DNA from 2 places in the Paenibacillus sp. FSL E2-0201 genome. Region 1 is predicted to be linked to the other one. Evidence: riboswitches for the same ligand, from Rfam matches in the RefSeq annotation. Region 1 holds a riboswitch; the other holds the start of a gene.

Region 1 (10,673 bases):
GGATTCTATCCGGCTGCGTATTTTGGCGAATTCGGACGGAACACAAGATCAGCTTGTGAAACGGCAAATCCGTGATACCATCGTGGAGCAAATGAACCAGTGGGTTACTGCACTGGAGGATCCGCAGAGTTTAGAACAGGCACGCGCTTTAATTAGAACCCATCTGCCAGAGCTTAATGCACTGGTTGGCTCGGAGCTGGAGAAACGTGGTATTCAATACTCCTATAAAGTGGAGCTCGGAGTGGTTCCTTTTCCGACTAAATTATACGGCGGCACAGTTTATCCGGCTGGAGAGTACGAGGCTGTACGGGTTACGTTAGGTGAGGGGAAGGGTCAGAACTGGTGGTGTGTACTGTTTCCACCGCTGTGCTTTATCGATGCAGGCTCCGGAGATGCGGCAGCACCTGCTGCTAACAAAGGGGCGAAGACTGTCTCGGCTGCTGGGACAGATAGCGGAGTTAAGGTGCAACCAGCAGTAGGAACAGCTGTACAAGCAGATTCTTCGGCAAAGGATGCAGCGGCAGCGGATTCTGCAGAGCCAGAGGTGCGGTTCTTCGTTTGGGAGCTGCTGCAAAATCTTTGGAACTGGATTTCGGGATTATGGTCGTAATTGCTGAAGCTAGCTCTTTGGTTTTGGCGGAAATGGTCTATAGTTTTGAACCTAGATATGTTACTATTTCATAAGTAGATCGACTGCGGCTCCTTCATTGGGGCCGCTTTTTGGTAAGATTAGAAGGAATGGATATTCTGAGTATTTATTCTAAGTTTGCTAGAAAAGCTAGTGTTCAATATATATCCTGTAGAAAGCCTGTGATGAGAATGAATGAACCAAACGATCCTTTATTCGCTGTTCAGCGGAGGAGTGAGAATAGGGATGAGACTGTTTATTGGGAGCTGGATTTGTTGGAACATACAGCTCCGGATTCAGATGTGCTTCAGCCAAGCGAAGAGAATAAGCTAGCTATAGTGGAGGCGGCAGCGATGCTTCGCGAAGGAGGAACGGTCGCTTTTCCAACCGAAACGGTCTACGGACTCGGAGCAGATGCACGGAATACAGCAGCGGTTGAGGCTGTTTTTGCGGCAAAAGGGCGACCGTCTGACAATCCCTTAATCGTGCACATTGCCGATTCAGGTGCTTTGGAAGAGTTGGTTACAGAAGTGCATCCTACGGCTGCGGCATTGATGGATGCATATTGGCCTGGACCGCTGACAGTTGTGCTTCCTGTTCGTGCAGGTGTTTTGTCGCCTTGTGTGACGGCAGGCTTGGATACGGTAGGTGTACGTATGCCTGACCATCCGGTAGCTTTGGCGCTGATCAGTGCAGCGGGCTGTCCTGTTGCGGCACCGAGTGCTAACCGTTCGGGTCGTCCGAGTCCGACCTTAGCTTCGCATGTGATGGAAGATTTGTCCGGATACATCGATGGTGTTCTTGATGGCGGCGCCGCGGGAGTTGGACTGGAGTCAACCGTAGTGCAGGTGCAGCCGGATGGAAGGGTTGCCGTGCTGCGTCCCGGCGGAATTACTTCAGAGCAGTTGGCTGCTGTAGTGGGGGCAGAAGCAATTGCTGCTGAGCCAGCTGCGGTTAAGGAATTTGGAACTTCCGCAGCGGTGGAAGTTCCAGAAGGCACTGCACCGCAGGAACATTCCGGTGCAGAAGCTGCCGACAACTCGGCGCCGCGCGCGCCGGGCATGAAGTACACGCACTACGCGCCGCGCGGCTGGCTCGGTGTAGTGCGCGGATCTTCCCCGCAACGTGTTGCGGAAGAAGCCGCGAGTCTACTTCAGGCGGCGCAACTGAGCGGCGAAGTGACGGGCTTACTCCTCTTCGAGGAGCATAAGCCCTTCTATCCCGCCGATCCTGCCGCCTGCGTTCTTTCCCTCGGCTCGTTATCCTCGCCGGAGGAAGGTGCACGCTCCCTATATGCCGCGCTGCGGCGCTTTGATGAAGCGGGAGCGACTTACATCTTGGCCGAGGCTTGTCCGTATACGGGCCTCGGCGCTGCCATTATGAACCGGCTTATGAAAGCCGCCGGTGGTTCCGTGATTGACGCCGGATAGTTACGGCGCCTAGTCTACCCAGCTTAGCACCGCTTATTCTAAGCTGAAATCTCCTATGAAGTCATGATTACCCCCTTGTCCGCATATCGTTGTTGTACAAGATATTTCGGACTTGGGGGGTTAAGCATGGGCATAGGAGATGTATATGCCGGTTGGGGGCAGACGGTTACTATTGCCATAATGGCGATTGCATTAGGAATGGATGCTTTTTCGCTCGGTGTAGGTATCGGGATGAAGGGGATTCGTCTGTTGCATGTTCTGCAAATGAGTGTGCTCATTGCTTTTTTTCATATGCTGATGCCTCTTCTGGGTTTATTAACGGGAAGTTATGTCGGGCAGTTGCTAGGTCAAGTAACGACTTATGCCGCCGGAGGACTTCTTGTGCTGTTAGGCGGACATATGGTGTATAACTCCTTTCGTCCGGAAGTGGTAGGAACGCGAGCTATGAATCACCGAACCTTATGGGGGATGCTGCTTCTTTCACTCAGTGTGAGTGTGGACTCTTTTTCTGTTGGGGTATCCTTAGGGATGTTTGTAAATGGTGTCCTTCTGACTATACTAGCTTTCGGTGTCTGTGGAGGTCTGATGTCGATTGTAGGCTTACTTCTTGGGCGGCATGTCAGTCGTGGACTCGGGGATTATGGTGAAGCGCTGGGCGGGGCTATTTTATTGGGGTTTGGCTTGCTATTCATCTTTTGATACAATAACGGCATTACAATATTTTAATTTCATGGGGGTGCAAAAGCATGCTGCATATTTTATTCGTCTGCACCGGTAATACATGCCGTAGTCCTATGGCTGAGGGGCTTTTACGAAAGCTCGCGAAGGAACGTGGAATCGACCTGGAAGTGCGGTCTGCAGGTGTATCCGCCATTTCTGGCACTTCTATATCGAGGCATGCTGCAGCTATTTTGCAGGAAGAAGGTATTCATGATCATTTGGAGTCGTCGCAATTAACAGGGCAATCCGTTGCTTGGGCCGATCTTGTACTGACCCTTACCAGTGGACATAAGCAGCATTTGCTACAGTATTTTCCGGATGCCGTAACCAAAACATATACATTAAAGGAATATGTGCATAACGAAGAAGCTGTGACTGAGGATATTAAGGAATTGGACAGCCTATATGCAGATGCTGAGTTAAGCATTGCTTTAGGCGGTGAACCCAACGCAACGGATCTGCAACGAATGATTGAAATCCGCCAACGGATTCCGAGCTTTGATATTTCCGATCCTTTTGGGGGTACGCGTGAGGATTATGAGCTTACTGCTGCTGAAATTCGCACTGCGCTGTTTAGTTTGCTAGATAAGCTGGAATCTTTACGCCATATGTAAATGGTTGATTTTCAGTCCGCTTTGCTTTAAGATGAAAATACAACTAATCGGTTCCGATGTAACTGGCGACAAATGTGGATCAAACCACGATGGAGCATCGGAATAAACGGCCGGTCGCCTGGGCAAAAGAGCAAATCCGCAGCTACCTGCGGACTGCTCTTTTTTGTTTAAATAAAGCTTGTTTGAAGTTTGAGGAGGTTGAGTGATGGACGAAGTTGTGGATCTGTCTTTAACTGAAGCCACCGTCACTGTGTTAAAGGAGTTGGCGGAAGCTGGTAACCTTGGATCAGGTAAAGTTGTTGTCGTTGGAGTTAGCACAAGCGAGGTCGCTGGTGTCCGAATTGGAACCGGTGGTGCGCTTGAAGTCGCACAGCAATTGCTCGAAGGGGTCCGTTTGGTCGCAGCGGAAAAAGGATTTTATCCCGTTTATCAGTGCTGCGAGCATCTGAATCGTGCACTTGTAATGGAACGCTCTTTGCTTGAGTCGCTTGGGTTAAAAGAAGTTTCAGCTGTACCCATACCGGGGGCTGGAGGTTCGATGGCGGCGGCTGCCTATCGCTCTATGAAAGATCCTGTTTTGGCGGAAGCAATAGAAGCGCACGCGGGTTTAGACATTGGTGAGACGCTTATAGGAATGCATTTACGCCGGGTAGCGGTTCCTTTTCGACCGACCTTACGCTACATTGGAGCGGCTAGGGTGAATGCAGCCTGGACCAGACCTCCGCTTATTGGCGGTGAGCGTGCCGTTTATCGAGCTCCAGAGCAGAGTGGTTTACAGGGTTGTGATTAATAATTTAGTTTTATATTTTTTGCAGAAGCGCAGACCTAAAGCCTTATTATGGCGGGCAAATCGTTTCTACTAAAATACAATATATCTACACACACTAGGGAGGAAATAAGAACATGGAACAATTACGTAAGAGTGACCCGGCAGTACTGGAAGCGATGGAACTGGAACTGAAACGTCAACGTGCCAACATTGAGCTTATTGCCTCAGAGAATATCGTTAGCGAAGCCGTAATGGAAGCTATGGGCTCGGTGCTTACGAATAAATATGCAGAGGGCTATCCAGGCAAACGTTATTATGGTGGCTGTGAAGATGTAGATATCGTCGAGAATTTAGCTCGTGATCGTGCAAAAGAATTGTTCGGTGCGGAGCATGTTAACGTACAACCGCACTCCGGAGCACAAGCGAATATGGCTGTTTATTTGGCGGCGCTAAACCCGGGTGACACTGTTCTTGGTATGAACTTGGCACATGGCGGACATTTAACGCACGGTAGTCCTGTCAATGCTTCCGGATTGCTGTATAACTTTGTTGCCTATGGTGTGCAAGAAGATACTTTCCTGATTGATTATGATGAAGTACGCAAAGCAGCCTTTAAGCACCGTCCTAAATTGATTGTTGCTGGTGCAAGTGCTTATCCACGGATTATTGATTTCGAAAAACTTGGTGCTATCGCCAATGATGTCGGCGCTCTGTTTATGGTAGATATGGCCCATATCGCAGGTCTTGTTGCTGCTGGCCTTCATCCAAGCCCGGTACCTCATGCTCATTTTGTTACAACTACTACACACAAGACTTTACGCGGTCCTCGCGGAGGTATGATTATGTGCAGACAGCCATGGGCTGCTGCGATCGATAAAGCTGTATTCCCAGGTTCCCAAGGTGGACCTCTGATGCATGTAATTGCTTCAAAAGCAGTAGCGTTTGGTGAAGCCTTGCAGCCTTCCTTTAAGACTTATGCTGAGAATGTAGTGAAGAATGCAAATGTTCTTGCGGAGACGCTGATAAGTGAAGGGGTCAACATTGTATCCGGTGGTACGGATAACCACTTAATGTTGCTTGATACCCGTAACCTGAACATTACCGGAAAAGATGCGGAAAAAGTACTAGATTCCATCGGGATCACTGTGAATAAAAACGCAATTCCATTTGATCCTACGAGTCCTTTTGTAACTAGTGGTATTCGTATTGGTACACCTGCAGTCACTTCCCGTGGTATGGACGAGCAAGCAATGGTAGTTATTGGCCGTATTATTGCTAATGTTCTGAAGAATCCTAAGGACGAAGCGAAATTGGCAGAGGCAGCTCGTCAAGTTGCTGATTTGACAGATCAGTACCCACTTTATCCGGAATTGAAATACTAGTTCTTATTTGTATTCATTAATGAGTTCACCTCCATCAAGTCCTGATTTTAGGATTTGGTGGAGGTTTTTTGTTGTTTATTGTTCACAATATTACATAGGGAATGGATGGGAAACCGATGAAATTGTTTATGAAAGTTCATGGAACTTTCATAAACAATAGTGAAAAAAATGTGAATAGTATGAAAAAGTAAAACTTGCACAACATAATCTAGGTTTTATAAGTGAAAGGTTGAATGTTTCAACCAATCATTACCTTTCAGGTCAAGGATATACAATAGGAATGTGTTCAATATGGATACAAGTGCCTTTCTAGGTGAAATGAAGCGAAGGGAATGCTATAATAGACAGGATTTAGCCACTGAGAAGCAAAAGCGCTTTCTGAGGTTATAGACAAGACTTACAATTACCGGAGGGACATTAAAATGGGAAAATTGGTGATTTGCGATCATCCTTTAATTCAACACAAACTAACATTTATTCGCGATGTAAGAACAAACACAAAGGATTTTAGAGAGCATGTTGATGAAGTTGCCACATTGATGGCTTATGAGATTACACGTGATATTCCTCTAGAGACCATTACGGTACAGACACCGGTCACTGAAACGGAAAGTAAAGTGATTTCGGGAAGAATGCTTGGGCTTATTCCTATTCTTCGTGCGGGCCTAGGGATGCTTGAGGGCGTTCTGAAGCTTCTCCCTGCTGCTAAAGTAGGACATGTTGGCTTGTTCCGTGATCCGGACACACTTCAACCGGTTGAGTATTACATTAAGCTTCCTACAGACGTACAGGAACGCGAGCTAATCGTAATCGATCCAATGCTGGCTACAGGGGGATCTGCGATTGCTGCTATTACCTCGTTGAAGAAGCGTGGCTGTACACAAATTAAAATGATGAACTTGATTGCGGCTCCAGAAGGTGTTGCTGCAGTTCAAGAAGCTCATCCAGATGTAGATATTTACGTAGCTGCGCTTGATGATCATTTGAATGAACATGGATATATCGTTCCGGGACTTGGCGATGCGGGAGACCGTTTGTACGGAACTAAGTAAATAGCAATTCGTGATTAGGGATATGAAATATTTGAATTTTTTGATGAGAGGGTAGGGGTTATGTCCAAAATTAAAGTGATGACTGTTTTCGGAGTGCGCCCCGAGGCGATCAAGATGGCTCCTCTAGTTCTTGAACTAGAGAAGCATCCTGAGCATATCGAATCAATTGTTTGTGTAACAGCACAGCATAGAGAACTCCTTGATCAAGTGTTGGAAGTGTTTAAGATCACTCCTGATTACGATCTGGATGTGATGAAAGACCGTCAGACGCTGAATGAGATTACTATTCGTGTGCTTGAAGGCTTGGAGCCTGTACTGAAAGAGGTTAAGCCTGATATCGTACTGGTGCATGGGGACACATTAACAACGTTCCTTGCGAGCTATGCCTCCTTCCTGCAGCAAATTCAGGTTGGGCACGTAGAAGCAGGACTTCGGACATGGAACAAACTGTCTCCTTATCCTGAGGAAATGAACCGTCAACTAACAGGTGTATTGGCCGATCTGCATTTTGCTCCGACCGATTGGTCAGCTAGCAATTTGAAACACGAGAACAAAAAAGAATCAAGTATTTATATCACAGGCAACACCGTAACCGATGTGTTTCAATATACCGTACAGCCGGATTATCGGCATCCTGTTTTGGATTTTGCTTCAGGAAAAAGACTTATTTTGATGACTGCTCACCGCAGAGAATCGCAAGGTGAACCGCATCGTAATATCTTCCGAGCTGTTAAAAGAATCGCTGATGAATTCGAAGATGTAGCCATTGTTTATCCTGTGCATCCGAGTCCTGCTGTTAAGGAACCTGCACATGAAATTCTGGGTGGACATCCAAGAATTAAGCTGATTGATCCGCTGGATGTCGTGGATTTGCATAATTTTTATCCGCATACCCACTTGATTTTAACCGATTCCGGCGGTTTGCAAGAGGAAGCTCCTTCATATGGAGTTCCCGTCCTTGTGCTTCGTGATACGACGGAGCGTCCTGAAGGGATAGATGCTGGAACGCTGGAGCTTGTGGGCACGGACGAGGAGAAGGTGTATGAACGGACACATGCTCTTTTGACTGATAATGAGCTCTATCAGTCGATGAGTCGGGCCGCCAACCCGTACGGAGATGGCAAAGCCTCCCAACGAATTGTCAATGCGATTTTGCACCATTTCGGTGTAAATAAGGAACGTCCTGAAGAGTTTCACAGAATGTTCACAAAAAATAAATAATTTCATTTAAAGTAATATCTGAGCTGATTAAAAACACCATACAGTCAAACTGTACGGTTTATATGGTTTTGGAACATTTTGCTGTGATTATTTTCATGTTTTCAAGGGTTTTTAGGCAATGTTCAATGAATTGACAAAGTCTCCAGAAATTCAGTAAAATTAGTTGGGATTGTAGCCAATGAAAGAACAAAATAGCAGGGACAGCTTGTTACAGACCGCGCTTATCATTGGAAGTGCAGGCACTATACTCGCCGCTTACATTGTTATTGGTTTTTTTGCGGCAAGGTGGCTGAAAGACCTGATGGAGGGTCCGAAATATTGGCTCGCCATTGGCACAATAACCGGAATGATTCTGGGGATTATGAACGTCGTCCTGTTAATTAAAAAATTTTTGGGGGAGCAGAATGGATAATATGACTCCCATGATCAATACCGTCACTAGAGTTACGCTCGTCCTTATGGCAGGACTCTTAATGGGCTGGGCGCTTCATCATGAGACCAGGGAGACTACGCTGGGCATGACTCTGGGTCTGGTGGCGGGATTGGTAAACTTTCGTTATCTGGCCGTCAAGGTTCGACGGGTAACGCAGTCGATTGCGAGCAACGAAGGGAATGCCTTCAGCCTCGGTTTTGTTACACGGATTAGCTTTGCAATTTTGGTCACTATGTTCGCGGTCAAAATTGAGCATTTCTCCCTGGTAGCAACTGTTTCGGGCGTATTCATTCCTCAGCTTCTCGCCATTCCTGCGGGGATATATCTGAGTGTGAAGAACAAACTTTAACCAGATTAAAGAGAAAGGGGGATGATACTATGCATGAGATGCCGAAAATCTTTGTCGGGGGAATACCGATAGATATATCAGCCGTATTGATGCTTCTGATCAGTTGTACAGTAGTATTTGTACTGGTGATGCTGTCGGTTCGTAAGCTTTCGGTTGAGAATCCATCTAAGCTTCAGAATTTTATGGAATGGGTTGTTGAATTTGTAGAGGGTGTCATTAGCAGTGCCATGGACCTGAAGAAAGGAAAACCTTACATATCTTTGGGGCTAACGTTGATTCTGTTTATCTTTGTTTCCAACCTTCTTGGATTGCCTTTCTCAGTTGTAACTGAAGCACATGGACCTGTAACCGTGTTTGGCCATGTGATTGAAGCAACCAAGAACTTGGCGCATGGTGATCATGTTGAGATCTTATGGTACAAGTCGCCGACTGCTGACATTAATATCACTGCAGGATTGGCAATTATTGTGTTTATACTGATGAACTTCCTGGGCATTAAGCTCAATGGAAAGCATTATTTCAAACACTATATTGAGCCGTTTCCAATCTTTTTGCCACTGAACATTATCGAGAACTTGGCAAAACCAGTAGCTTTGGCTATTCGTCTATTTGCTAACATTTTTGCCGGAGAAGTACTGATTACAGTCATTTTGAAACTGGGGATTCTCAGTATTCCGTTCCTGGCTGTATGGCAAGGCTTCAGTATTTTCGTCGGGGCACTACAGGCGTTTATCTTTACGATTCTGACGATGGTTTATATCGCACAGATGACGATTCACGAAGAAGAAGCACATTAATGAACTGCTGCGAAGAGAACGGCTATCGTCTGATTTTCTTTCGCGGGAGATATCTTATATCATTAAACACAATATGAACCGAAATTAAAGGAGGATATTTACAAATGGAATTTTTAGCAGCAGCAATAGCGGTTGGATTGGGTGCACTTGGCGCAGGTCTTGGTAACGGTATGATCGTTAGTAGAACAGTTGAGTCCATCGCTCGTCAGCCAGAAGCTCGTAATGCCCTACAAACAACAATGTTTATCGGTGTAGGTATCGTCGAAGTTATTCCGTTGGCAGCAACAGTTATCGCATTCCTGATCATGTTTTCTTAATAAACCGTATTTACGGTTTGGCGGGGACGGCCAGTGCCATCCGCGCCTTACTTTTGTATACGTCCGCATGACGCGGTAACGGAAGGGAGTGACCTCAGTGGAAATTGTTTGGACAAACATCGTATTTTCAATTGTAGCCTTTGGGATTCTATATTTCTTGCTCAGTAAGTATGCGTTCAGCAAATTGTTCGCAGTGATGGAGAAGCGCCGTGAGCTGGTAATGCAGCAAATGGATGAAGCTGCGAAGACTAGAGAGCAAGCGGTCGCGTATGTGGAAGAGCAGAAGCAAGCGCTGAACAGTGCACGCCAGGAAGCTCAACAGATTATTCAACAATCGCAAATTACTAGTAATCAACAGGTAGAACAAGCTTTGGCGCAAGCTAAAGTTGAAGCTGCACGCGTCAAAGAAGAGGCCGTGCGCGATATCGAGAACGAGAAGAATAAAGCAGTGGAAGAGTTGCGCAGCGAAATTGGAACGGCATCTGTTCGTATTGCTTCTAAACTTCTTAAGAAAGAAGTTAGTGCTAGCAGTGAGCAGGAGCAGCTTGTGAACCAATACCTCAATGAGGTAGGAGGCCGATCATGAGCCGCGATACGGTAGTTGCCAAGCGCTACGCTAAAGCATTGTACAGTGCAGCGGTAGAGAAGGGGATTACCCTTGAAGTAGAAGAACAGCTCAAGGCAGTGGTCGAAGTATTACACTCAGACCTAGAGGTACAGCGGTTTATTCTTGCACCACGTATCTCGGAGTCCGACAAGCTGAAAGTGCTGCGCACAGCACTTCAAGATAAGCTCTCTCCTATCGTGATGAACATTGTAGAACTGTTAGTAGAGCGGGGCAGAACCGATATTTTTGCCGAACTGCTGGATACGTATATCAAGATTGAAGGAGACGCTCTTGGCATTGGTGATGCTAAGGTATACTCCGTTTATTCTTTAAGTGAAGAAGAACAAGCGGCTG
Region 2 (10,673 bases), 2.9 Mb from region 1:
AGCATCTAAATCAACGTTTTTAAGTCTTTCAACCTGTTTCTGTGCAATTTCTGATATCTTTTCTGGTGAATGGCTTGCCTTCGGTGGTGTCATCCCATATGTTAAAATACCAGGTTTCTTGCTCAATATTTTTTGTTTAAATGTGTTCCCTGCCGCTCCCAAATTAAAAACTCCTCTACTCGTCTCTTATAAGTTAAGGCTACCATGGCAAGCTTAATATGTATAACTTATATTTACTATATCTAGTTATATCTTAAAGCTATGATTCCCTATTGGTACTTATCGAGTAGTACATCATGGAGGCGGAGCTTCTAGATTTTAATGTTGACAACCATTTGGTCTGACTATAATATTAGAAGTCCTGCCTACCTTAAGGTTGGCGATAAGGGGACCGAAAGGTTCATTCTTATTTAAAAAGGGTGAGTATTATGAATAAAGAAGAATTAATGGAAAGCGCACGTAACACAAAGAAAGCTGCTTATGCCCCTTATTCTAAATTTCCAGTTGGAGCAGCCTTATTACTTAAAGATGGAAATGTTATTAATGGAGTAAACGTAGAAAATGTATCTTTTGGTGCTACTAATTGTGCAGAGAGAACAGCAATCTTCACAGCTATTACAAAGGGCTATACTAAAGGTGATTTTCAGGCTATAGCTGTAGCAGGTGACACAATGGATTTTCTGCCGCCATGCAGTATCTGCAGACAAGTATTATCGGAATTCTGTTTGCCCGACATGCCTGTCTACTTAACCAATGAGAAAAAAGAAATCTTAGAGCTGAGTTTAAGGGATTTATTGCCTTACGCATTCAAAAATTTAGATATGTAAAAATAATACCTACCATAGTGGAATATCAAAACACGCGTACCTGTGTTAGACAAGTACGCGTATTTTTGTGTTTAAAAGCTTAGTCAGAACACAAAGTCCACAGACCAGACACACCCCGTGAATACGTTGTGACTTACCAAATCGCAATTCCAACCTTCTCTTTTTCTTTGGCTATGTTAAATTCCAATGTTGATATTTGACCATAAGAAAACCGCCTTCGTTGAAAAGGCGGTTTATTGCTATCGTGTCTCGTTAGGTTAACCGCTTTTTGCTTACTATTGGGAACAACCCTAGATTTTATTTGAACAAGATTGAGGTATCACGAGAATCAAAAAAGTACAAACGGACGTTGATGCTTAACTAAATATTAGGACTCCAAATATAATAGTCAGTACCACAATAACTGTCAATGAGGCTACTTTTGCTTAACGAATTGCCCCCTCAGATACTTCAGGTTCTTCTTTATACATCCATCGTTTCCCCCATAATAAACTATCCTCAGGACAAAAATAAGTCCATATTAATACTCCATACATAGGAATCATAAAAATAAAAAACAAAAAAATTCCAGCTATCTTTTCCACTACATCACGCTCCCTCTACCATACCCCAATAATGGATTGGACAATTCTTATGGCCTCCAATAAGCAGGATTTCGTCTTATTTAAATATACCATATATTGGAACCGTCCTGCCCGTTCAATGAAAAAAGCGGGATACCGTAGCTCCTGCTCATCAATTTGTATTATTGAATTATCGTGTCTCGTTAGTTCAATCGTTGGATATGCCAAGGTTCTGTCCCCCATACGGATTTTTTGAGGCGCAGCACCTCCACCAACGTACATGAAACCATTTTCCGAGACTTTCCATTCCGCTCTTCATTGAAGTATTTAGAATCAAGTTCTAGCGAGTTTATTACTTCTCAAAAGGGCCTGATAACATCTTGGAAATTAAGATGATCACACTTTATATAAGTTTGGATATGAGAATATTCGGGCATGAGGACACACCTTTTGGGCTCAATTTTTAATCCTATTATACTCTTTTTCGTTTGGCTTGCCTTCGCGCTAATCTGCCCGTTAGTCATGCATGTAGCGCAAGCGCTGCACCACAGATGATGAAAATGGATTGACGAATCTGTCCATACTGCTACTATGGCTGGGAGAGGAAGGTCGATCAACTATGGTGCCTAGCCCATCCGTTAGTCTGACTCCAACGATCACGGTGCATCACAGATTGTCGCTCCCTATCGGGAAGCACTCATGGGAGATTAATCCTACTCTGATTGTTGCACCAGCCTCTTACCTAATTTAGCCGTAGAGAGGATACTTTAGAATGGAAATCGTAGTTGAACGTGCATGTGGTATGGATATTCATAAGGATAATGTCAGCAGAAAATAAAGTATTAGACGGGATGGCTTTATTTCACGCGGGTTTTCTAATTGTCATACCGTTAGACTCCATAAAATAAGTTATAGACTGAGCGTTGAAATTGAAACAGCGACAGCCAAGGACAAGAAAATAAAGTCCTAGACTGTCGCTGTTTTATTGAACAAACGTGTCCCGTTAGCAAAACAGTTTATAAATCGAGAACCGGAACCGGTCCGTCCATCCAGTTCAGCTGGTTATCTATCATAAACTGAACCGTCCAATGATGCTCTGCCTGATACCAGTTATTAAATTCCACAATACTCTCGTACAGATTCTCGACGGCTTCCGGCGTTCGTTCTTCCAGTACCCGATGGATGTCCGCCAACAAATTCTCCGGCTTCTTTTCAACCCCTTCTAGAACCTTTAAGAACCACTTATAAGAAGGGAACAGCGTTTCGTTGTGTACCAAAATCAACCTACCTGCGAAAAAGGCATAGTGGGTCAAACAGTAGTCGATTAATAAACGATTGTTGCGTTTCAGTCCTTCGTAATAATACCATTTCCAGGTTTCGAATTGTGCATAGAACTTCTGCATGTTCTCTGCCTTTTTCTCCAACGGATATCGGGGAGCGTATTGGACCAACTGTTCCAACCCCTCGATATTGGAATAGGTGACGAACGCATCCTGGAATGCGAACTTAGCAGGATCGCTGCCGGATTCGGCCACTTGCTTGATGTAGGAAGCGGATACAACTTTCCCGTCTACGTAACCGCCTTCATAAGAACAGGATTCCGTTTCGAAATACCCAAGATTATGGATGGAACAAGCTTTCTTGTAATCCTCTTCAGAAAGGACGATCATAATGTCGATATCAGAGGTTTCGTTGGCAAAGCCATGCGCCACGGAACCTCCGATGATGATCCCTTGTACGTCGGGTCTGGCTTTAAGCTTGTTGGTGATGGCATCAATGGCAGCTTGATGATGGGGATACATAATACATCAACTCCAATAAAATTAATATAAGAATTAATTAGTAAGCCAATACGTTAATCATAATTAAATAATATTCCACTTTTGAAATTCCCGCAATCCCCCGAATGAATCAACCGTCTTATAGATAACTGCCCGTTAGCGTAATGGGACGTTACCAGTCTAATTATTTATTTTGGGCTACCTCACGGCAGCCCTTTCATTTATTGAGCTATCGTGTTACGTTAGCGTAATAACTGTTAGCCCAACCTTTTTACAAAAGTAACTCTATGATAGTCTGTTTTAAAGAAATCCTTTTCAAAATCAACTTGCTCATAACCTATATTGCGGTAGAAAATTAACGTATTTTCATTACCAACATGCCCCAAAGTGTGTAGAATCACCTTGTTCCCACCAAGTAAATGAACTTGATTACATATGGTATCAAGAATTTCTTTTCCGATTCCCTTACGTTGACTTTCCTTATGAACTGCTACCCCAACTATTTCATAAAGTCCTCTTTCAGCATCGAAAATATATCCAGCATGACCGAGAACGATATCGGTATGTGCCACGTAATAACCGCAAATCTTATATTCCTGTTTCTCCAGGAAATCAGACCACCTCAATGAGTATTTCTCAATGATGAATTTGGGAAATTGAAGAGGGTGACTTGCCATAATATTTTCAACTTGACTTCGATCATTATCTTCCAATAAACGTATATTCAATCCTTCACCCCCCTGAATTACTGGAAGCTATTGATAAGTACAACTCCCAGTCGTAATTCTTAAGTTTAACAGTATTCTTCACTCGTGTGCGGCATGAAAATATTAGACAATTTCCCCGCTTGATAGTAAGGGTAATCCATCATCTTTTGGACCTTTTTCACCACATCCTTATTCGTTAGTGATTCAACAAGGTACAACCCTAAATCAATTGAAGCTGAAACTCCTCCGCTGGTTAAAATATTTCCATCACGTACAATCCGAGCCTTAACAACCTCTGTGCAATAAGGAATCAATAATTCGTAAGCAGTTGGATTCGTTGTCGCCATTTTATCAGTTAAGAACCCTGCGGCACCTAAAATCAAAGCTCCCGTACAAACAGACACTTTGTATTGCACATCTCGAGCAGTTTGTATCCAAGATATAAACTCTGTATCGTATCTCAAATCTCTGGTAGGCATGCCGCCGGGAATAAATATCAAATCATACTTAGACAGATCTGGGCTAATATGCTCTATCTGTATTGTCATACCACGGTCATCTGTAATTTTCTCGCATTTTGCACAGAGATCCCATGACACATTTTCCTTAGCATTTAGAATTTTTAGCCAAGACACCGCTTCATAAAAGCCGACAAAATCCAATGTTGTCATCTTGTCAAAGAGAATATAAGCTACTTTCACTCCATAACACCGTCCCTTTCGTGGATAGAAACACAAAAAAGCATTTGATCTTAGATCAAATACTTTGCCCAGGCGAACGGCGTTTGAAATATGTGCTTCCTCGTGGTACTCCACGTTTCGCCAGTCGCACATACCAAATATTTACTTTATTATAGTATGAAATATCTATCTCATCAATTTAATTTTTACGTTATCCTGCCCGTTAGCCATCCATGCATCCTCTGCAATGCACCACAGAGCATGAAAGTTGACCCGTTCTTTCATGGTAGTTGAACAAAGGGCTACCTCTCGGTAGCCCTCTCATTATTGAACTATAGTGTCCCGTTAACGCAACGACTTACTCTGTTAAATTTCGTGTTCCTCAACATAAAGCGGCATCAGAGAAGGCGGATCGTACCTTACCGCGGCCTTTAAACGACAAAATGGTGCCGATAGCCATAGCCCCATAGCCACAACGAAATAATGAGCCTAATCCGACAGTGCCCGCATGATGTTGGATTTCGCCTCTGCCGCAATCGCTTCATTCCCGTCATCGACCGCTTGCATTAAGATCAGTATGGGGATGTATACCGCGATCAGCCGCGCCAGCAGCTTCGTTTCCTCGTCCGCTCCTCCGTACGTTTCGAAAAACACGCCGCGAGCGTAAGGTGGTAAAAAGCTATAAGCAACGCTCAAATCGCAAGCCGGATGACCTACGCTCAGATCGCCCCAATCAATGATGCCGGAAACGATCCCGTTCTCATTCACAAGCATATTTTTGAAATGAAGATCGCCATGTAGCAGTGCATTCACCGCCTCGACACGGTCCTTTTGCAGCCTGCTAATATACGCTTCGATCACACCGGACTCCTCCGGCGACAAGTGTTCAACCACCTTCGATAGAAAGCCCTCCAATTTCACTTTGCGCGATGCTATGTCCGTCAAGTTTCGATGATCTTGCTGAACTCCGCACTTCAGCGCCGCCTGCACCGGAAACTCATGCAATCTCCGCAAAAATTTCGCCAGCGTCTCTGCCGATAAAGCCCGGCGTTCTTCCGTCAAACCGATTGGGAAATCTCCTAGCACGTGTGCATAGCCAAGAAATGGTGCCGGGTATTCGTCACTTGCTTCGCCATAAAACAACGGTTTCGGATAGGGGATGGTTATATATGCCTCCAGCTTTGGCAGCAGCTTCCCTTCCATACGAATCGAGCCAACTGCAATCGTTCTTCTTGGAAACCGGAACACGTACTCGTCACCGATGAGAAAAACCGTATTGTCCCAGCCCCAGCCCAATCGCTTCACTTGCTTCGATGACAGCTGAGGGAATTGTTTGCCGATCAGCGTCCGCGCCTGCTCTTCGTTAACCTCCCACTCCGCATCCCATACATTCGTTCCTCCCATGAATTGTCTGCCTCCTCGTTCCTTACGTTATGTAGATGTTTACATTCCCTAAAAGTTACGCATAACTGCCCGTTTGCTTAACAAGAATAAGCAGAAAGCCGAAGTTTGGTGTTCGTGTCGGTCACAGTAAACAGGCACGATTTGACCAACATATTTTTCTTATTCGATGCGGTATTCTCATATTCCTTGCTGTCTAAGTAACGAAACCACGCCAAGTAATTCTGCAAATACTTTGTTGCAACACCATTGAAGCGATCCATCCATTTCTTCAAGCGGCTGTGGTAGCTGTTTACGTTTTGGCTATGGTATACGCCTTTCACACGTTGTTTTCCGTCGGAATTGAATCGGTAATGAGTCATGCCTTTTGAATTCGCATAGGAGCTAAATGCCCTCCATGAATCAGTGCATAACACGTTTGAGTCAGATAGATGACCACCAATCGCTTCGTCTAATTTTGTAATCTGAATACGTCCACGCCCAAGTATGCCAGAGTAAGTTATTTTCTGACGGTCACGGGCAACCAGCAGCACACTTGATCGTGGCTTATACCACGATATTTCGCTTTGCCGCCACGTTTACGTGGCTTGCGTTCGGCAATATTCCGCTTGCTCTTTTCCGAGTAAAGAAAGTAGGTCTCGTCCATTTCAACAATATCTTGAAATGCTTCGGTTGGAATCTGCTTCAGAGCGGAAAGAATCTTATACCGCCAGTAAAACAAGGTGACATGCGTGACTTCATCGTTTAACTGCTCTGCACATTTTCTCAGAGAAAAGCCCTCAATCATGCATCCGATAAAACGAACCCACATATGAGGTCGCCTCATTCGTTTCAGAGGGGTGTTCGTAAGGTCATTGAATGTTTGGCGACAGATTTTTTCTTATTTTGATTAGATAATATAGCGTTAAGATAAATTGTATAATAGAAATACTCCAAGGAAGCAGAAAGAGCATTTCCACTTGATATTTTGGAAACCATTCAATAGAAACGACAACTCCATACTCACTATCACTGTCATCTTGTATTGCATTGAAAAATAAAAGAAGTAAGAGGCTGGATAGCATAGTTACCAAAAACCAAATAGCATTGTACTTTATCCTCTGAGTCCTTATAAACAAAAAAGAATTAATTAAGCATAATAAAAGCGGTATGAAGTACACCTTAAATGAGATATTTAATAACTCCGTTCCCCATCCCTCTATTCTTATCTTAAAAAAATAGATTAGGATCAGATGCAGTCCAACCACCAGTAGTACATAAAGAATGGCTTGTAGTCCTGTCTTGAATGACTTCATCGTTCGTCCCTCTTTTCCATTCGTTCACTTAATGCTCTAATGGTATCATCACCCTTCATCAAGATTTTCTTCTTACTTCAAGCACCTATATTCCACCCCTGAAATTATGTAGATTAATTTAAATTAAAACACTAAATATCCTTATAATGTAATCATCGGGAATTTTAAGGCGAAAATGAATAGAAAACCCCTCTTCCAAGTCAAGATTAGATAATTTATTTGAACTGATTTAAAGTTTATGAACAAAGGACAAAGTAGAAGTTAAGTACAACCCTTTTCATTAGACCTATTGAGTTCAAATTACTTAGAAAAGCTGTATAGATCATAAAGCTGGTTACAAACACATGTAATAAAAAACACGTTAGTTTTGGTTATTGCTACGGTGAGAAATTTTGAATATTTTTCCACATCTATATAGTACCGCTTAAACAGACACCAGTAGTCTATATCAAACCGGCTAACGGTACGGATGGACGTGGTATTTTTAGAATCGAGAAAATGAAGGATAAACAAGGCGTCTTTGATATCCAAGGTCGTCGGCAGGATCGCCGTATCATAGCCCCTCGGAAGGTCTCAGCCTCACGACTGGAATCGATTGTTCGTCAATGGTGTGTCGGAGGAAGCTTCCTCATTCAGCTGGGCATTCCACTGCAATTACTTGGCGGATGTTTTCATGATTACCGTATGCTTGTTCAGAAGAATGGGCAAGGGGGCTGGGAGCTAACGGGAATGGCCGCAAGAGTAGGTGCTGCACGAAGCATAACCTCTAATCTTCATGGTGGTGGTCACGCGGTTCGTGCAGAGACCTTATTGAAAGAGTAGCTAGGTAGGCATACAAGGACGAGCTGCGGTCAGCGATATTGATTTATGAATATTGACGTGATTCAGGACTATCGGGGTGACAGCGTGGATCATGACCAAGGGAATGGCGTATGGGATGATATTCATTTTATCGACATTCGTACAGAAAAAATCTTTAATAATGGTACCTCCGGCCAATTTAAGACGGCTCCGATCCTCATCTGTACGGCTAAATATGGCAGTGACGAGGTTGGCTCGGTCAGCAATATAGAAATGTTCGATAGATAGATAGAAAATGGGCTGCAGGATGTATTGAAGGAGGAAGGAATAGTATCCATAGCCTTTTCACCATTGGCAAAGGGATTGCCATTAGAAGGTCTTTCCAAAAGCAATTATCCAAATATTATTCTAGATGTATTAATTCTTGCAACTAAGGGCAGGTTATTCGCTTCGTACTTTATATTCAATGACAAACCAACAACAACTCATGTTTCTGTTTGGCTTATTATAAAAAAGCCGATAAACCTTAACAGAAAGGCTTACCGGCTTAAAAACTTAGTTCTAATGCAAAAATATGCACACGCTTGAATATGAATGATTTTTCTCGTTTAAAACGAATTTTTCTCATTTAAAATAAAAAATCACACTAAGTTATTCAAATTATTCTATGTCAAATACTTACCCACAACGACTATACCCACAGTTCCCGCAAGTCTTACAACCCTCAATATTTATCAGCGAAGCACCGCCGCAAGAAGGACAAAGGTCACGGGAAGCAGAAGTATGGTTATGCGCGCCATGTCCGCCCTGACCATCTTCAATAGAAGCTGCCGCAGGAACACTCGCCTTCAACTCCGCGTTCAACGCTTCATTGAAATCCTCCAGCTCCAAAGTCGCTGCGATAGGTGCAGGCACATGATCATCCTGAGCGTTGTTCAGCACGTGTGTTTCTAGTGCTTTAGCTACAGCATCAGCAATGGATTCAACTCGATTCGCACCGAAGCCGATAGCGCCTGACCCACCGATCCCTTTCAGATGTTTGATCAACAGTTCTACCTTCTCGCCATGATCTCCATAACGGAGGAACAAGGAGCAGACACGTCCAAGTGCTTCTGCCATCGCAAAGACGTCTGAGCCTGCTTTACCCACATTCAGGAAGATTTCTGCCGGCGTACCATCTAGATCATTGATCGTAATATATGCCATACCGAAAGGTGTGTTAATTTTATAGGTTGCACCGCGTAGAACTTGCGGACGTTTCTTGTATTGTTTATCCAGCTCTTTAGTAGACGCTTGAGGTGCTGGGCTTGCCGCTACAACACTTGTACTTACTTCAGGAGCAGCTGTAACTTCAACAGCTGGAGCTACCTCTTCTGCTGCGTCTTCCTTCTTAGAAGTTTGCAGCACTTGCACGTCACGGCTACCGTCACGATAGATTGTAACGCCTTTGCATCCCAGATCGAAGGCCATTTCATACAGCTCAGCCGTCTCTTCTACTGTGAAGTCAGACGGACAGTTGGCTGTCTTAGAAATCGAGCTATCCACCCAGCGTTGAATCGCTGCTTGTGCACGAATGTGATCCTTAGCCGACAAATCCATCGAGGTTACGAAGTAATCTGGCAACTCTTCACCTGGATGAGCTTCAAGCCATTCTTGGGCGATCGGAACGAACTGCTCATCATAGCCAAGACGACTTTGACGGAAATATTTGAAGGCGAAATAAGGCTCTATACCTGTCGAAGTACCTACCATTGTACCTGTGCTGCCTGTAGGTGCTTGTGTAATTACTGTAACGTTACGCATACCGTGTTTGCGAATCGCTTCGCCAACCTCTGGATACGTTTCGAGCATATTTTTCATAAAGCCGCTCATTAAGTATTTCTCAGTATCAAAAGCTAAGAAGGATCCCTTCTCACCTGCAATCTCTGCGGATGCAAGGTATGCTTCACGAGCCATAAAGCCGTAAAGCTTGTCCAGAAACTCCAAAGATTCCGGGCTACCGTAACGGATGTTCAATTTGATCATCAGTTCGGCAAGACCCATCGTTCCGAGACCCACACGGCGTTCATTTTTCTGATTCGCTTCATTTTCTGGGAAATGATAAGGGGTCTTATCGATGACATTATCCAAGAAACGAACGGAATAGCGTGTTGTTCTTGCGAGATCTTCCCAGTCTACATCATGATTCTTCTCATCATAGAACTTGGACAGGTTCACAGCTGACAAATTGCAGACTCCCCAGCCTGGCAGACCTTGCTCCCCACATGGGTTCGTACAAATGATCGGATTGAAATACCAGCTGTTGGACATTTGATTGTAATATTCCATGAACACAACACCTGGCTCAGCGGATTTCCAAGCGGATTCGATAATGGTGCGCCACACATCACGCGCTTTAACGGTTCGATAATGAATAACGTTTTTGCCTGCAGCCTTCCACTTGTCGAGATCGCCATCCCACACATCATTATAATCAGGGTCTGTTGTATCCGGGAATACGAGATCCCAATCTAGATTCTCTTTTACAGCCTTCATAAAGCTATTGCTCACACATACCGAAAGGTTCGCATTCGTAACTTGACCCATCGTTTGCTTCACCGTAATGAAGTCCTCTACAT

What was found. Region 1 has a riboswitch for ZMP and ZTP ahead of NSU15_RS28715 (TIGR01440 family protein). Riboswitches for the same ligand answer to the same signal wherever they lie in the genome.
Region 2: another riboswitch for ZMP and ZTP. It lies ahead of NSU15_RS11035 (DJ-1/PfpI family protein); the one in region 1 lies ahead of NSU15_RS28715 (TIGR01440 family protein).

The regions. Positions count from the first base shown of each region.
Region 1 covers NZ_CP150154.1:6,352,850-6,363,522, reverse strand. Annotated here, with positions in the region: gene spoIIR (stage II sporulation protein R) at 1-610, shown strand, start outside; gene NSU15_RS28730 (L-threonylcarbamoyladenylate synthase) at 820-2,058, shown strand; gene NSU15_RS28725 (manganese efflux pump) at 2,185-2,757, shown strand; gene NSU15_RS28720 (low molecular weight protein arginine phosphatase) at 2,805-3,392, shown strand; ZMP/ZTP riboswitch at 3,441-3,523, shown strand; gene NSU15_RS28715 (TIGR01440 family protein) at 3,598-4,182, shown strand; gene glyA (serine hydroxymethyltransferase) at 4,296-5,543, shown strand; gene upp (uracil phosphoribosyltransferase) at 5,966-6,595, shown strand; gene wecB (UDP-N-acetylglucosamine 2-epimerase (non-hydrolyzing)) at 6,656-7,816, shown strand; gene NSU15_RS28695 (AtpZ/AtpI family protein) at 7,995-8,228, shown strand; gene NSU15_RS28690 (ATP synthase subunit I) at 8,230-8,598, shown strand; gene atpB (F0F1 ATP synthase subunit A) at 8,628-9,395, shown strand; gene atpE (F0F1 ATP synthase subunit C) at 9,500-9,712, shown strand; gene atpF (F0F1 ATP synthase subunit B) at 9,810-10,298, shown strand; gene NSU15_RS28670 (F0F1 ATP synthase subunit delta) at 10,295-10,673, shown strand, end outside.
Region 2 covers NZ_CP150154.1:2,513,294-2,523,966, reverse strand. Annotated here, with positions in the region: gene NSU15_RS11065 (5,10-methylenetetrahydrofolate reductase) at 1-162, opposite strand, end outside; gene NSU15_RS11060 (cytidine deaminase) at 429-827, shown strand; gene NSU15_RS11055 (hypothetical protein) at 1,253-1,411, opposite strand; gene NSU15_RS11050 (hypothetical protein) at 1,427-1,672, opposite strand; gene NSU15_RS11045 (nucleotidyltransferase domain-containing protein) at 2,407-3,192, opposite strand; gene NSU15_RS11040 (GNAT family N-acetyltransferase) at 3,429-3,899, opposite strand; gene NSU15_RS11035 (DJ-1/PfpI family protein) at 3,965-4,579, opposite strand; ZMP/ZTP riboswitch at 4,639-4,717, opposite strand; gene NSU15_RS11030 (phosphotransferase) at 5,048-5,962, opposite strand; partial or broken gene NSU15_RS11025 (IS1595 family transposase) at 6,040-6,836, opposite strand; gene NSU15_RS11020 (hypothetical protein) at 6,811-7,254, opposite strand; gene NSU15_RS11015 (YheC/YheD family protein) at 7,651-8,076, shown strand; gene NSU15_RS11010 (hypothetical protein) at 8,122-8,343, shown strand; gene NSU15_RS11005 (hypothetical protein) at 8,368-8,643, shown strand; gene NSU15_RS11000 (adenosylcobalamin-dependent ribonucleoside-diphosphate reductase) at 8,734-10,673, opposite strand, start outside.